Regions from separate parts of the Nocardioides marmoribigeumensis genome, predicted to be linked through region 1. Evidence: predicted binding sites of a transcription regulator. Region 1 holds the regulator's gene; each other region holds the start of a gene.
What was found. Region 1 encodes HrcA, which represses chaperone genes, less so after heat shock. Its sites were predicted from a motif close to TTGGCACTCGNNNNNNNCGAGTGCCAA; they were not measured.
Positions count from the first base shown of each region.

Region 2: groES (co-chaperone GroES) is a predicted target of HrcA. The motif match lies at 854-880, and genes of this name have one in related genera.
Region 3: groL (chaperonin GroEL) is a predicted target of HrcA. The motif match lies at 2,409-2,435, and genes of this name have one in related genera.

Region 1 is NZ_JAVDYG010000001.1:4,042,801-4,048,177, reverse strand. Features, by position in the region: gene J2S63_RS19310 (RNA polymerase sigma factor) at 1-200, shown strand, start outside; gene J2S63_RS19305 (Gmad2 immunoglobulin-like domain-containing protein) at 197-1,318, shown strand; gene J2S63_RS19300 (16S rRNA (uracil(1498)-N(3))-methyltransferase) at 1,348-2,121, opposite strand; gene dnaJ (molecular chaperone DnaJ) at 2,121-3,314, opposite strand; gene hrcA (heat-inducible transcriptional repressor HrcA) at 3,351-4,373, opposite strand; gene J2S63_RS19285 (MBL fold metallo-hydrolase) at 4,468-5,325, shown strand; gene J2S63_RS19280 (DUF3097 domain-containing protein) at 5,347-5,377, shown strand, end outside.
Region 2 is NZ_JAVDYG010000001.1:3,621,792-3,627,168, forward strand. Features, by position in the region: gene J2S63_RS17230 (THUMP-like domain-containing protein) at 1-827, opposite strand, end outside; gene groES (co-chaperone GroES) at 1,030-1,326, shown strand; gene groL (chaperonin GroEL) at 1,440-3,062, shown strand; gene J2S63_RS17245 (oxygenase MpaB family protein) at 3,158-4,054, shown strand; gene J2S63_RS17250 (alpha/beta fold hydrolase) at 4,096-5,377, opposite strand, start outside.
Region 3 is NZ_JAVDYG010000001.1:1,212,734-1,218,110, forward strand. Features, by position in the region: gene J2S63_RS05865 (DUF6318 family protein) at 1-450, opposite strand, end outside; gene groL (chaperonin GroEL) at 630-2,255, opposite strand; gene otsB (trehalose-phosphatase) at 2,631-3,485, opposite strand; gene J2S63_RS05880 (LytR C-terminal domain-containing protein) at 3,500-4,036, opposite strand; gene J2S63_RS05885 (DUF3263 domain-containing protein) at 4,038-4,334, opposite strand; gene J2S63_RS05890 (alpha,alpha-trehalose-phosphate synthase (UDP-forming)) at 4,450-5,377, shown strand, end outside.

The DNA of each region.
Region 1 (5,377 bases):
TCCTGGCCGCCCTCCAGGCGCTGCCCGAGCGGCAGCGCGAGGTGGTGGTCCTGCGCTACTGGGCCGACCTCGACGAGGCCTCGATCGCCGCCGCGCTCGGCATCACCCGGGGTGCGGTGAAGTCCCACGCGCACCGCGCCGTACGCCGGCTGCGCGACCTGCTGCCCCCCGACGCGCCCGACCTGGAGGAGTCCCGATGACCGGCGACCGCACCCCCGACGAGCGCCGCATCAGCGACGCCCTGCACGACACCGTCGACGACCTCGAGCCCGTCCACGGGCTCTCCGCCATCCGCTCCCGCCTCCAGGAGGACGCCATGAGCTCCCCGTCCCGCCCCGCCTCCCGCACCGCCCTCCTCGCCCTCGGGGGCGCCGCCGCCGTCGCGGTCGTGGTCACCGGCGTCGTGCTGGTCACCCAGCAGTCCGACCGCCCGAGCAGCGACCCCCCGCCGGCGGCGAGCTCCTCGCTCCCGCCCTCGCCCGCGGACTCGCCCTCGGACTCGCCCTCGGGCGACGACTCGTCGAGCCCCTCGGACGGCCAGTCGAGGCCCCACACGACCCCGCCGCCCACCGCGACCAGCCGGGCGCTGCCGGTCTACTACGTCGGAACGACTCCGGTCGGTCCGCGGCTCTACCGCGAGTTCCACCGGACCCAGGTGGCCGCCGGCGACGAGCTGGTCACGGCCCTGCGACAGGCCGTCGAGGTCGCCCCCCTCGACCCCGACTACCGCACTCCCTGGCCCAGCGGCACCCGCGTGGACGTGGTCCCGCCGTCCGGCCCCGACCAGGTCACCATCAGCCTCTCCGGACCCACGCCCGGCAGCCTGCACGACCGTCCGGCGGGCATGAGCAGGGCCGAGGCCAGGATGGCCGTGCAGCAGCTGGTCTACACCGCGCAGGCCGCCGTCCAGTCCCGCGTCCCGGTGCAGCTCCTCCTCGACGGGAGGCACACCGACCAGGTGATGGGCGTCCCCGCCTCCGAGCCCCTGGCCAACGACGACGAGACGAGCACGTCCGCCTCGGTCTGGATCACCTCGCCGCAGGACGGCGACACCGTCCGGGCCGGCGGCGTGGAGGTGACCGGTCGCGGCGCGTTCTTCGAGGCCACCGTCGCCTGGCAGCTGCTGTCCCCGGACGGCCACGTCGTGGCCGACGGCGCCGGGATGGCGCAGGAGTGCTGCACCTTGTCGCCGTACTCCTTCACGATCCCGAAGGTGCAGCCGGGCGACTACGTCATCCGGGTCTACGACGCCGACATGTCCGGCGGCGAGTCGGGGCGCAAGGAGCCGGAGGACACCAAGCGGATCACCGTCGGCTGACGCCCGCTGTCCCCGACCGGAACTCCGATCTACAGCTCGGGGGGCGGGGCGCCCCAGCGGGGGGTGTGCGCGAGGAGGGCCGCGGTGGCGGCGGCGCCGGCGGTGGAGGTGCGCAGCACCTCCTCACCCAGGCGTACGACGGCCGCGCCGGCCGAGCGCAGCACCTCCACCTCCGCGTCGGACAGGCCGCCCTCGGGCCCGACCACGAGCAGGAGGTCCTCGGGGAGGCCGGCCTGCGGGACGACCGAGGCCAGGGGCGCTCCCCCGCCCTCGTGGAGCACGAGGGCCAGCCCCGCCGAGCGGACCCGGTCGCAGACCTCGTCGAGGCCCGCGGGCTCGGTGACCGCGGGCCACCAGGCCCGTCGCGACTGCTTGGCCGCCTCGCGGGCGGTGGACCGCCACTTCTCCAGCGACCTGGCCACCCGCTCGCCGCGCCACCGGCCGATCGACCGCTCGGCGGCGAAGGGGACGACGACGTCGGCGCCGACCTCGGTGAGCAGCTCGACGGCCAGCTCGCCCCGCTCCCCCTTGGGCACGGCCTGCACGACGGTGACCGACGGCGTGGGACGGGGCACCGAGCGCGCGGCCGAGACCTCGACCGTCAGCGAGCGCTTGGCCACGGCGGCGACCGTCCCCACCAACCGGGTCCCGGCGCCGTCGGTGAGCACGAGGCCCTCACCCACCGCGAGACGGCGCACGACCGCCGCGTGGTGGCCCTCCGGGCCGTCGAGGACGACCGAGTCGCCCTCGGCCACCGAGGCCGCCCCCTCCAGGAGGAAGACGGGCAGGCCGTGGAGGTCCATCAGGGGCGCGGGCCGAAGGCGTCGCGCAGCCGGCCGAACATGCCCTTGTGGTGCGGACCGGTGACCTGCCCCGAGGCCTTCTCCTCGCCCCGGAGCGTGGCGAGCTCGCTCAGCAGCTCGTGCTGGCGCTCGTCGAGCCGGGTGGGGGTGAGGACGACGATCCGCACGACGATGTCGCCACGGCCGGTGCCCCGCAGCGACGGGACGCCACGGCCCTCGATGACCACGTCGGTGCCGGACTGGGTGCCTGCCTTGATGTCGACCGCCACCTCGGCGTCGGGCGTGCCGAGGCCGGCCTCGTCGGCCGCGGCTGCGGAGAGGTCGGACTCGAGCGTGGGCAGGGTGATCGTGGCGCCGAGGGCGGCGGCGGTCATCGGCACCTCCACCACGCAGTGCAGGTCGCGGCCCTTGCGCACGAACACGTCGTGGGGGCGCACCCGCAGCTCGACGTAGAGGTCGCCCGCCGGACCGCCACCGGGACCGATCTCGCCCTGCTCGGCGAGCTGGACGCGGGTGCCGTCGTCGACGCCCGCGGGGATCTTGACGGTGAGGCTGCGGCGCGAGCGCACCCGGCCGTCACCGGCGCACTCGCGGCACGGCTCGGGGATGATCTGGCCGTAGCCGCGGCACGCCGCGCACGGACGCATCGTGCGCACCTCGCCCAGGAACGAGCGCTGCACGTGGAAGGTCTCGCCGCGGCCCTGGCAGGTCTCGCAGGCGCGCGGCGCCGTGCCCGGGGACGCACCACTGCCGTGACAGGTGGTGCACAGCACGGCCGTGTCGACCTTGAGCTCACGGGTGGTCCCGAACGCGGCCTCGGCGAGGTCGACGTCGAGGTTGATCAGCGCGTCCTGGCCGCGGCGCACACGCGGTCGCGGGCCACGGCCGCCCGCCGCGGCGCCGGCGCCGGCACCGCCGAAGAAGGCGTCCATGATGTCGCTGAACGAGAAGCCGGCACCGGCACCGCCGGCGAAGCCACCGAAGACGTCGCCACCCATGTCGTACTGACGCCGCTTGTCGGGGTCGCTGAGGACCTCGTAGGCCCGGGTGACGTCCTTGAACCGCTCCTGGGTGGCGGGGTCGGGGTTGACGTCCGGGTGCAGCTGACGGGCCAACCTGCGGTAGGCCTTCTTGATCGTCTCGGCGTCGGCGTCCTTGGACACACCGAGGATCTCGTACGGGTCTTGGCTCACGTGGTTCCTTGTCAGCGATCGGGTCGATGCGGTCGATCAGTTGTCGTCGAGGATCTTGGAGAGGTACTGCGCGACGGCCCTCACGCTCGCCATCGCGCCGGGGTAGTCCATGCGCAGGGGACCCAGCACGCCCAGCGTGCCGAGGGCCTCCTCGCCGGGGCCGTAGCCGGTGGTCACCACCGACGTGGTCGAGAACCCCTCGTGCGCCACCTCGGAGCCGATGCGCACGGTGAGGGTGGACGGCGAGGTGGTCTCGCCGAGGATCTTGAGCAGGAGCACGTGCTCCTCCAGCGCCTCGAGCAGCGGCTGGATGGACAGGTTGAGGCCCTCGCCGTAGCGCGCGAGGTTGGCGGTGCCGCCCACGACGACGCGCTCGTCGGAGCGGTGGTCCGACATCGCCTCGATCAGCGCGGCGACCAGCATGCTCATCAGCGCGCGCTGCCCGGCGGGGAACTGGTCCGGAAGGGCGGCGACCTTGTCGACGGCGTCGACGATGCGCTCGCCCACCGTCGAGCGGAGCACCGCCTGGCGCACGAGCGCGAGGCTGTCGTCGTCGAGGGTGTCGGGCAGCTCGACCACCCGCTGCTCCACCCTGCCGGTGGAGAGGATCAGCACCACGAGCATCCGGGTGGTGGTGAGCAGCACCAGCTCGACGTGACGCACGGTCGACCGCGAGAGGGTGGGGTACTGCACGACCGCGACCTGCCGGGTCAGCTGCGCCAGCAGCCGCACCGAGCGCGCCACCACGTCGTCGAGGTCCACCGCGCCCTGCAGGATCGTCGTGATCGCCCGGCGCTCGGCTGCGCTGAGCGGCTTGACCTCGCTGAGCCGGTCGACGAAGAGGCGGTAGCCCTTCTCGGTGGGGATGCGGCCGGCGCTGGTGTGGGGCTGGGCGATAAGGCCCTCCTCCTCCAGCGCGGCCATGTCGTTGCGCACCGTGGCCGGGGAGACGCCGAGACGGTGACGCTCGACCAGCGTCTTGGAGCCCACCGGCTCGTGGGTGGAGACGTAGTCCTCCACGATCGCTCGCAGGACGGCGAGCTTGCGGTCCTCGACCATCAGCGCCTCCCGCCGGTCTCGTGCCTCGTGTCTCGTGCCGTCTGGCACTCCCGCTCGACGAGTGCCAAGTCTACAAGGCCGTAGAGTCGCCGGCATGAGCGCGCGCACCGAGGAGTTCCGCGAGGTGGCCGACCGGGTCTGGGTCGCCCGCCACGAGTGGCTCGACCTCAACGTGACCGCCGTGCTCGGCGACCGCGGCCTGCTGCTGGTCGACACCCACGGCTCCGAGCGCGCCGCGCGCGCCATGCTCGACCGGCTCCGGCGGGTCAGCACCGCTCCCCTGGTGGCGGTGCTCAACACCCACGCCCACTGGGACCACGTGCTGGGCAACGCCGTCGTCACCGAGGAGTTCCCCGAGGCCGACCTGATGGCCCACGAGGCGGCGGTGGCCGGCATGCCGGCCTCCCGCGAGCGCGTCCTCGACGACCTCCCCCGCGACGACCCCGACGTCGAGGCGGTCGAGTCCAGCCGGCTCGTCCTGCCGGGCACGACGTTCTCCTCGGTCCGGGCGCTCGACCTCGGCGACCGCTACGTCGAGCTGGTCCACTGCGGGCGTGGCCACACCGACGGCGACGTCGTGGTCCGCGTCCCCGACGCCGACGTGCTCGTGGCCGGGGACCTGCTCGAGGAGAGCGCTCCCCCGGTGTACGGCGTCGACAGCTGGCCGCTGGAGTGGCCGGTGACCCTCGAGCTCGTCGGGCAGATGACGACGCCCGACACGGTCGTGGTGCCGGGTCACGGGGCCGTGGTAGACCAGGACTTCCTGCACGGGCAGCGCGCCGACACCGGCATCGTCGCCGAGACGATCCACCACCTGGCCGGTCAGGGGGTCTCCCTCGAGGACGCGCTCGCCCACGAGGACTGGCCGTTCCCGCCCGAGGCGGTCGCGACCGCCGTACGCCTCGGCTACGAGCACCTCCCGCGCTCCGCGCGTCGCCTGCCTGTGCTCTGAGCGCCGGGCTAGCGTTCCTCGGTGACCTCCCCCCGCTACGGCAACGACGTCC
Region 2 (5,377 bases), 420 kb from region 1:
GACACCGGGCCGGTGCCCACCGCAGCCGGGCCCGGGTCGTCCTCGGCGGTGAGCGTCGCGAGCCCACCGGGCTGGATCACGGTGGCCCGACGGGCCGTGGTGGCCAGGTGGGAGGACCACAGCGCCGCCTCCTTGACCTCGCCCCGGAAGCTCACCCACTCGGCCTCGACGCCGGCGGGCACGCGGTCGTGCGGGATCCCGGGCGCGACCTTGACGACGCTGGGGCGCTGCAGGAGCTGCTCGACCCAGGACCACGGGGGGACGTAGGCGTCGGGGTCGAACGTGCGACCCCGCCCGGTGCGCCGCGCGGGGTCGGCGACGACGAGGCCGAACGGCGCGAGGTCGAGCGTCGTGGCGTCACCGGTCATGACGGCTGCGGACAGGCCGAGCGCCGCGAGGTTGGCCTGCGCCATGGCCGCGCGCACCGGGTCGAGCTCGACCCCGGCCACGGGGGTGCCGGACGGGGCGAGCCTGCGGGCGACGGCGATCAGGTCGCCCCCGATGCCGCAGCCGAGGTCGACCACCGATGACGGCGAGGCGAACGAGATCCGGGCCGCGCGATGGGCCGCCACCTCGGCGCGCGTGCACTGCTCCAGCGCGTCGGGGGTGAACCACAGCCGGTCGGCGTTCTCACCGAGCTTGGCCCGGGCCGCGGCCCGCAGCGCCGCCTGGCTCATCGCCGCCGCGGCGAGCTCGGGGTCGGTCTCGCGCCGCAGCGCGGCACCGGCGCGCACGGGGTCCGCGCCGCCGGCGTACAGCGCCACCGCGCGGGCGGTCACGCGCAGCCCCTCGGGGGAGCGGAGCCGCTCGAAGGTGGCCAGGTCCATGGGGGGATCCTCGCAGGGCAGACACGTTGGCACTCGACTTGACCGAGTGCTAGTCGCGGGCTAGTTTCGGAGTTGGCACTCTCACCCTGAGAGTGCTGAATCGCTCGGCAGTCCAGGCGACCCCCGCGACGGCGTCCGGAGGCCCCGAGCGAGAAGTCTTCCGTACAGCTCTCGACGAACGAGAAAGTGGAGGTCGACGACAGTGTCGGTCAACATCAAGCCGCTCGAGGACCGGATCCTCGTCAAGACCCTCGAGGCCGAGCAGACCACCGCCTCTGGCCTGGTCATCCCGGACACCGCGAAGGAGAAGCCCCAGGAGGGCGAGGTCGTCGCTGTGGGCCCGGGTCGCTTCAACGAGGACGGCGACGAGCGCATCCCGCTCGACATCAAGGTCGGCGACAAGGTCATCTACTCGAAGTACGGCGGCACCGAGGTCAAGTACTCCGGCGAGGAGTACCTCATCCTCAGCGCCCGCGACGTGCTCGCGATCGTCGGCTGACCCCACCGGGGCCAGCCCACCCAGCTTCACCGACACCGCCCCGGGCGGCCTCCGGGCCCTCGGGGCGGTGTCTTCCTGCACCACCCTTCCGACCGAAAGGCAGTGACTCTTCGATGCCGAAGATCCTGGAGTTCGACGAGGGCGCGCGCCGCGCCCTCCTCCGCGGCGTGGACAAGCTCGCGGACACCGTCAAGGTGACGCTCGGCCCCAAGGGCCGTTACGTCGTCCTCGACAAGAAGTGGGGCGCCCCCACGATCACCAACGACGGCGTCACGGTGGCGCGCGAGGTGGAGCTCGACGACCCGTTCGAGAACCTCGGTGCGCAGCTCACCAAGGAGGTCGCCACCAAGACCAACGACATCGCCGGTGACGGCACCACCACGGCCACCGTGCTCGCGCAGGCCATGGTCCAGCGCGGGCTCCACGCGGTGACCGCCGGCGCCAACCCGATGGGTCTCAAGCGCGGCATCGACCAGGCCGCCGAGGCCGTCGGTGAGGAGCTGCGGAAACTCGCCCGCGACGTCGACTCGCGCGAGGACATGGCGGCCGTGGCCACCGTGTCGAGCCGCGACCCGCTGATCGGCGACCTGCTCGCCGAGGCCTTCGACAAGGTGGGCAAGGACGGCGTCATCACCGTCGACGAGTCCAACACCATGGGCACCGAGCTCGAGTTCACCGAGGGCATGCAGTTCGACAAGGGCTACATCTCGCCCTACTTCGTGACCGACGCCGAGCGCATGGAGGCCGTCGTCGACGACCCCTACATCCTGCTGCACCAGGGGAAGATCTCGGCGATCGCCGACCTGCTCCCGCTGCTGGAGAAGGTCATGCAGGCCGGCAAGCCGCTGTTCATCCTGGCCGAGGACGTCGAGGGCGAGGCGCTCTCGACCCTGGTGGTCAACAAGATCCGCGGCACGTTCAACGCCGTCGCGGTGAAGTCGCCGGCGTTCGGTGACCGCCGCAAGGCGATGATGCAGGACGTCGCGATCCTCACCGGCGGCCAGGTCGTCGCCCCCGAGGTCGGCCTCAAGCTCGACCAGGTCGGCCTCGACGTGCTGGGCACCGCCCGCCGCGTGGTGGTCACCAAGGACAACACCACCATCGTCGACGGTGGCGGCGACGCCGCCGCGGTCTCCGGCCGCGTGCAGCAGATCAAGCAGGAGATCGAGGCCTCGGACTCCGACTGGGACCGCGAGAAGCTCCAGGAGCGCCTCGCCAAGCTGGCCGGCGGCGTCTGCGTCGTCAAGGTCGGCGCGGCCACCGAGGTCGAGCTCAAGGAGAAGAAGCACCGCATCGAGGACGCCGTCTCCGCGACGCGCGCCGCGATCGAGGAGGGGATCATCCCCGGTGGTGGCTCCGCCCTGGTCCACGCCTCCGCGGTGCTCGAGGGCGACCTCGGCCTGACCGGCGACGAGCAGATGGGCGTGCGGGTCGTCCGCAAGGCCCTCGACGAGCCGCTGCGCTGGATCGCGGAGAACGGTGGCGAGAACGGCTACGTCGTCGTCGCCAAGGTCCGCGAGGCCGGCCCGGGCACGGGCTACAACGGTGCGACCGACACCTACGGCGACCTGCTCGCCGAGGGCATCCTCGACCCGGTCAAGGTGACCCGCTCCGCGCTGGTCAACGCCGCGTCGATCGCCGGCATGCTGCTCACCACCGAGACCCTCGTGGTGGACAAGCCCGAGGACGAGGACGACGCTCCCGCGGCCGGTCACGGCCACGGGCACGGCCACTGAGGCTCGTCCCACAGCGATCACAGCCCCTCGACCCTCCTGGGTCGGGGGGCTGCGTGGTCTCGACGAGCTCGACCACCTCGGGCACACTCGGGCGGGTGACCTCCCGTGCCCACTGGCTGTCCCGCATCGCCGAGCTCGACCCGGTCGAGGACCACGAGGAGATCTACCGGATCTCGTTCCTCCACGAGTTCCCGTGGGACCTCAACCAGGCGCTGAGCTTCGCGCTGTTCCGCACCTACGCCGTCCCGTCGATCGGCCGCCTGCTCTTCGAGACCGGTGAGTTCACCGAGCGCACCCAGCGCAGGTACGACGACACGGTGCTGCTGCTCGAGGACGCGCTGGTCCAGGGCCTCGGCAGCGAGGCCGGCCGGGTCGCCGTACGCCGGGTCAACCAGATGCACGCGATGTACGCGATCAGCAACGACGACATGCGCTACGTGCTCTGCACCTTCGTGGTCGTGCCGATCCGGTGGATGGACGAGCTCGCGTGGCGGCCGTTCTGCGAGGCGGAGAAGGTCGCGTCCGCGGAGTACTACCGGTCGCTGGGCCGACTCATGGGCATCAAGGGCATCCCCGAGACCTGGCAGGACTTCGCCGAGGCGATGGACGCCTACGAGGCCAGGAGGTTCGCGTACGACGAGGGGGCGCGCCGGGTGGCCGACGCGACGCTCGACCTGCTCTGCACCTTCCCGCCCAACCACCTGCTGCCGGCCGCGGCGGTGAAGCGCTTCTCCTACGCGCTGATGGACGACGCGCTGCTCGAGGCGTTCGGCTACCCGCACCCCTCGGCCGCGATGCGCTGGGCCGCGAGGGCCGGCCTGCGGGCCCGCGGGCTCGGGCTGCGTCTCTCACGCCCGCGGCTCGAGCCGTTCTACGCCGCGGACCTGCCGCAGGTCCGCAGCCACCCCGACGGCCACGACGCCGCCCGGCTCGGCACCTTCGAGCCGCCGCCCGGCTGTCCGGCGCACGTGCTGCGGGGTGCGCCGGTGTGACCCCGCCCGACCGCTCGCCGGGTCACCGCCGTCGGTGACGGTCAGCCGACCGTCGGGAGCTGCAGCCTGGCCCCGCTCACCTGGACCACGCCGGGCACGCGGCTGCCGTGGCTGGCGAACATGTCGCTGACCGGGCTGACCACGAGGTAGAGGTTCTGCCCTTGGGGGACGTCGACGGCGACCGAGGGGAGCTCGATGCGGCGCTTCGCGCCGGTGACCGCGGTGGGCTCGTTGATCGGCATCATGTTGTTCTGCACGATCCTGGCGTCAGCGGGGGAGGTGCCGACCGCGAGGGCGAGGAAGGCCCGCGCGTCAGGGGTGTAGGTGGTCACCTTGCCGTCGAGGAACGAGCGGCCGGCGATGCGGATCGGGCCGGCGGCGACCTGGGTGGGCAGCGGCGCGCCGACCGCGGTCGTGGACACCAGGTCGGGGAGCGCGACCGTGCGGTCGGGGGCGACCGAGGAGACCGTGGTGCACGTCCCGTCGGCCGTCGCGAGGTGGAAGCGGCCGAAGCCGGTCAGGCCGCGGTCCTTGCCCTGCAGCTTCTCCTGGAGGAAGCGGAGGGCCAGGTCGCCGAACGAGGCGCTGCCGAGCTCGGTGCTGCACGGGTCGCCGGCGACGCCGACCCCGGCGGGGAACACCGAGGGCAGGGTGTGGCCGCCGTTGTAGCCGACGAAGATGCTGCGGGAGCGGGCGCGGTCGGTGAGGGCACCCGCCCAGTTCTTCAGGCCCTGCGTGAGCGGGAAGAGGTTGTCGGTCTCGCCCTGGCCGAACAGCACCGGGATGTCGAGGCGCCGTCCCTGCGAGAGGTGCCACCTCGGGCCGTTCTTCTCGAAGAACCTGTCGAGGTCGGTGGTGCCCGGGGTCGAGCCGTCGGGCCAGTTGCCGCGGGCCGCGCCCTCGGCGACCGAGGCGATGATCTCCTGCGGCAGCGCGTCGCTGGGCAGGCTGGCCGCGGTCAGCGCCGAGACCCACTCGGTGCGCACGACCTCGTCGGGGGCGAGGCTGTCCTTGAGGTCCCACCAGGTGATCTCGGGGGCGAGGGCGTCGAAGACCGGCTTGCCGTGGACCCGCAGCTCCTCGAAGGCGCCGAGGAACTGGTAGCCGCCGCCGTAGGACCCGCCGATCGCGCCGAGGCGCGGGTCGCCGGGGGCGTCCTTCTTCACCCAGCCCTGGCTCGCGATGAACGCGACCAGGTTGCGGACGTCCTTGCCCTCGAACGCGGGGTTCTCGACGTGGGCCTTGCCGCCGCTCTCGCCGAAGCCGCGCTGGTCGAACGACAGGACGCCGAAGCCGGCGTCGAGGTACTTCTGGAACGCGGCA
Region 3 (5,377 bases), 2.8 Mb from region 1:
GACGACCTGGAGATCATCGACGTTGATGAGTGCTCGAACTTGTCGATGCCCTGCTGCAGACGGCAACTCTTCCATCGAGTCGATGACCCAATGACCACCCTCATAGCGACGGCCGGCCTCATTCATGTTCCTCACGATGCGGAAGATGAGTCGACAGGTCTTGCACTGCGCCTCACTGCGACGTGCCATTTCCGCGGAGTCAAGATTGTCGCTTGTGTAGTTGATCAGCGAGACGTAGTAGCGCACGAACGCCTTGGCGGCCGCGGGAGTGGTGCCCTTCGCGGCGGCAGGAAGCGTGGGCGGCCCGGAGGGTGCGGCACTGCTGGTGGGGCTGCTCGACGCCGAGGGCGGCGGAGCGGCGGCGGGCGGGTCGTCGCTGCAGGCGGCGAGCACGGGGAGCGCGAGGACCGCGGCGGCCGCGAGGCCACCGACCCTGCTCACCTGCACCATGACGCTGCTCGTCCCCCCGAACGACGTTGACTGGACCTGACCCGGACGAACCGGACATCGGCAACTTACCCGAGCTCGGCCCGACTCACCCGCTCGGTCTCACGACCCTTGTGGAGAAGCGCCGCGAGGGGCCCGGCCGGAGCCGGACCCCTCGCGGGTCGTACAGGGAGTGGCGTGGATCAGAAGTCCATGCCGCCCATGCCGCCGTCGCCACCGGGCATGGCCGGGGTCTTCTCCGGCTTGTCGGCCACGACGGCCTCGGTGGTGAGGAACAGCGCCGCGATGGACGCCGCGTTCTGCAGCGCCGACCGGGTCACCTTGGCCGGGTCGAGGATGCCCTCGGCGATCATGTCGACGTACTCGCCGGTCGCCGCGTTGAGGCCGTTGCCCGCGGTGAGCGAGCGGACCTTCTCCACGACGACGCCGCCCTCGAGGCCGGCGTTGACCGCGATCTGCTTGAGCGGGGCCTCGGCGGCCTTGAGCACGATGTTCGCGCCCGTGGCCTCGTCACCCTCGAGCTCGAGCTTCTCGAACGCCGCGGTGGTCGCCTGGATCAGCGCGACGCCGCCACCGGCGACGATGCCCTCCTCGACGGCCGCCTTCGCGTTGCGAACGGCGTCCTCGATGCGGTGCTTGCGCTCCTTGAGCTCGACCTCGGTGGCCGCGCCGACCTTGATCACCGCAACGCCGCCGGCCAGCTTGGCCAGGCGCTCCTGCAGCTTCTCGCGGTCGTAGTCGGAGTCGCTCTTCTCGATCTCGGCACGGATCTGGTTGACCCGACCCTGGATCTGGTCGCCGTCGCCGGCGCCCTCCACGATCGTGGTCTCGTCCTTGGTGAGGACGACCTTGCGCGCCTGGCCGAGCAGCTCGAGGCCGGTGTTCTCCAGCTTGAGACCCACGTCCTCGCTGATCACCTGGCCACCGGTCAGGATCGCGATGTCCTGCAGCATGGCCTTGCGGCGGTCACCGAAGCCCGGCGCCTTGACCGCGGCGGACTTGAAGGTGCCGCGGATCTTGTTGACGACCAGGGTGGCCAGGGCCTCGCCCTCAACGTCCTCGGCGATGATCAGCAGCGGCTTGCCGCCCTGCATGACCTTCTCCAGGACCGGGAGCATGTCCTTGACGTTGGAGATCTTCTGGTTGGCGACCAGGATGTAGGGGTCCTCGAGGACCGTCTCCATGCGCTCCGGGTCGGTCATGAAGTACTGCGAGATGTAGCCCTTGTCGAACCGCATCCCCTCGGTCAGCTCCAGGTCGAGGCCGAACGTGTTCGACTCCTCGACGGTGATGACGCCTTCCTTGCCGACCTTGTCCATGGCCTCGGCGATGATCTCGCCGACCTGGGTGTCAGCGGCGGAGATCGAGGCGGTGGAGGCGATCTGCTCCTTGGTCTCGACGTCCTTGGCCATCTCGAGCAGCTGCGAGGACACGGCCTCAACGGCCTTCTCGATGCCGCGCTTCAGCGCGATCGGGTTGGCGCCGGCCGCGACGTTGCGCAGGCCCTCGCGGACCATCGCCTGGGCCAGGACGGTCGCCGTCGTCGTGCCGTCACCGGCGACGTCGTCGGTCTTCTTGGCGACCTCCTTGACCAGCTCGGCGCCGATCTTCTCGTAGGGGTCCTCCAGCTCGATCTCCTTGGCGATCGAGACGCCGTCGTTGGTGATCGTGGGGGCGCCCCACTTCTTCTCCAGGACGACGTTGCGACCCTTGGGGCCGAGAGTCACCTTGACCGCGTCGGCGAGCGTGTTCATGCCACGCTCGAGACCGCGGCGGGCCTCTTCGTTGAAAGCAATCAGCTTCGACATACTCCTGCGGTTCCTCACGCTGAGAGTCGGGGTGGGAGACGTAGCCGCCCGCGACGGCCGACCCGGCTGCCCGACGGACCCTTCCCGCCGGCGCTTCGGGCCTCAACCACGAATCCCCATTGTCACTCTCGGGTCGAGAGTGCCAACTCATGTTTAGCACTCGGCACCCACGAGTGCAAGAACGCGCCGACCGTCCGGGAACGCCCACCTGACCTGCGCGGACCTGCCGCTGGGCCGTCGTGCGAGGAGCGCGGTCTAGACCGAGGTGGGGAGCCTGCGCAACTCGTTGCGCCCCCCGATCGCACGCGCCTAACCTGAGGGCACCTCGTGGGTGCGACGGGGTTTGGCCGGAGACGCGCAAGCGTCTCCGGCCGTTTACGTTCTCGGGCCGTCCGCGAGGGCGCGCAGCAGCCTCATGACGCCGTCGGGACCGTCGACCACCAGGTCGGCGTGCTCGACCAGCGCGCGCTGCTCCTCCGAGCCGGAGCACACCAGCAGGCCCGGCAGCCCGTCCTCGCGCAGCTCCTCCACCGCGGCGAAGCCCGGGAGGTCGCCGAGGTCGTCGCCGACGAACACGACGGCTGAGGGCCGGTGCTCCTCGACCAGCTCGCGGACCACCGCGCCCTTGTCCATCCCCGGGGCCCGGACCTCGACGACCATGCGGCCGGGCTCGAGGGCCAGGTCGAGCTCGGCGGCCACGGGCGCGAGCGCCTCCGCGAGCCGGCCGGCCGCCGGGGTCGCGTCGTCCAGGGAGCGGGTGTGGACCGCGACCGCGAGCCCCTTGTCCTCCACGCGGGCGTCCGGGGCGTCGGCGTCGTCGAGCAGGTCGGGCAGCCGGTCGCGCAGCTCGTCGAGCCCTGGCGCTGCCTCGGGGGTCTCGACCTCGCCGGTCTCGCCGTCCCAGCGCTCGGCGCCGTACTGACCACGCACGAGCACCCAGCCGCCACTGTCCTCCAGCCGCGTGGCGAGGAGCTCGAGGCCGCCGAGCACGATGACGTCGCGGGCCGGGCGGCCGGTCACGATCGCGATGCCGAGCACCCGCGCACCGAGGGCCGCCAGCACCTCGGGGCCGTCGGGGTGGATCCGCGCCTGGGACGGGTCGTCCACGATGCGGGCGAGAGTGCCGTCGAAGTCGAGGCAGACCAGGCACCGCCCTAACCCGTCGAGGACCGCGTCCCAGCGCTCGTCGGCGTGCTCGGAGGCGGGCTCTGCGAAGGACGGGGCGCTCACGCTCCCAGCATGACTCAGGCGAAGTCGGCGGTGAGCACCACGGTCAGGCGGTCCATGCTCATCGGGTCCTCGGCCGGGATGATCCGGGCGATGCCGAGGTCCTTGCCGAGCAGGTGGGCGGCGGCCTTGAGCTGCGGCGGGTAGTAGACCGTCGTCGCCGGGATCGTGCCGACCCAGTTGTCGGTGGTCACCAGCTGCCACCCGGCGGCGGTGATGCGGGCGCCCGTGGCGCCGGCGAGGCCGGTGACGTTGGTGTTGTTGTAGACCTCGACGTAGACGTCGGTGCGCTTGACCACGGGCTTGACCTTCTTGGCCACGATCGTGGTCTGCGGCTCGACGCGCGCCGGCGCGTCGACCAGGGCGGCCTCGCGGCGCTGCTGCTCGCGGGTGCCGTCGGTGGCGACGAAGGCCGCACCGGCGAGCGTCACCGCGGCGGCGGCCATGAGGGCGATCGGGGAGGACATCGCGAAGCCCTGGTCGGGACGCGGCCTGCGGCGGGCCTCGGCCCGAGCGGCCCGGGCGCGCGCCCGTGAGGCGCTGAGCGGCTCCACCTCAGACCTCGATGCCGAGACGGCGCGCGGAGCGGGCACGCTGGCGCGCGGCGCGGAGGCGACGCAGGCGGCGGACCAGCAGCGGGTCGTGCTCGAGCGCCTCCGGACGGTCGATGAGGGCGTTGAGCACCTGGTAGTAGCGGGTGCTGGACATGTCGAACTGGTCGCGGATCGCCTGCTCCTTGGCGCCGGCGTACTTCCACCAGTGACGCTCGAACTCGAGCACCGCCTGGTCCCGGTCCGACAGCTCGGCCGACGTCACCGGGTCGTGGAGGCTGTTGGCGTTCGCGCTGTCCATGCGCGTCATGCTAATGACGAACCACAACGATGTCATTCAGCCCACGCCGGGCCGGGGTGGGCAGCTGGTTCCTCACCCCCAGGGAGACGTGGTGCGGGGCGCCTAGGGTGAGGACATGACCTCCACGCGCACCCAGGGCGACCACGACCTGGTCGTGGTCGCCAACCGGCTCCCGGTCGACCGGGTGGTGGGCGAGGACGGCGAGACCACGTGGCGCCGCTCCCCCGGCGGGCTCGTGACGGCGCTCGAGCCGATCATCCAGCAGTACGACGGGGCGTGGGTCGGCTGGGACGGAGGGTCCGACGGCCCCGAGGAGCCCCTGGAGCAGGGCGGGATGCACCTCTTCCCCGTGGCCCTGTCCCCGCAGGAGATCGAGGAGTTCTACGAAGGCTTCTCCAACGGCACCCTGTGGCCGCTCTACCACGACGTGGTCGCCAAGCCCGGGTTCCACCGGGAGTGGTGGGACTCCTACGTCACGGTCAACCGGCGCTTCGCCGAGCGGGCCGCGGCGGAGGCCGCCGACAAGGCGCTGGTGTGGGTGCAGGACTACCAGCTGCAGCTGGTGCCGGCGATGCTCCGCGAGCTGCGCCCCGACCTGCGCATCGGCTTCTTCCTCCACATCCCGTTCCCGCCGAGCGAGCTGTTCGTCCAGCTCCCCTGGAGGTCGCAGATCCTCGAGGGCCTGCTCGGCGCGGACCTCGTCGGCTTCCAGCGCCGCGGCGGCGCGCAGAACTTCGTCCGGCTGGTCCGCCAGCGCCTGGGCCACAAGACCCACAAGGACCTGATCTACCTCGAGGACGGTCGCACGGTCGCGGCCGAGTGCTTCCCGATCTCGATCGACGTGGCCGAGCTGGAGAAGCTGTCGGTCTCGGACCCGGTCGCCGAGCGGGCCCAGCAGATCCGCAGCCAGCTGGGCGAGCCGCGCAAGCTCCTGCTCGGCGTCGACCGCCTCGACTACACCAAGGGCATCTACGACCGGCTGCGCGCGTTCGGCGAGCTGCTCGAGGAGGGCGCGCTGAGCGTCGAGGACGCGGTCTTCGTCC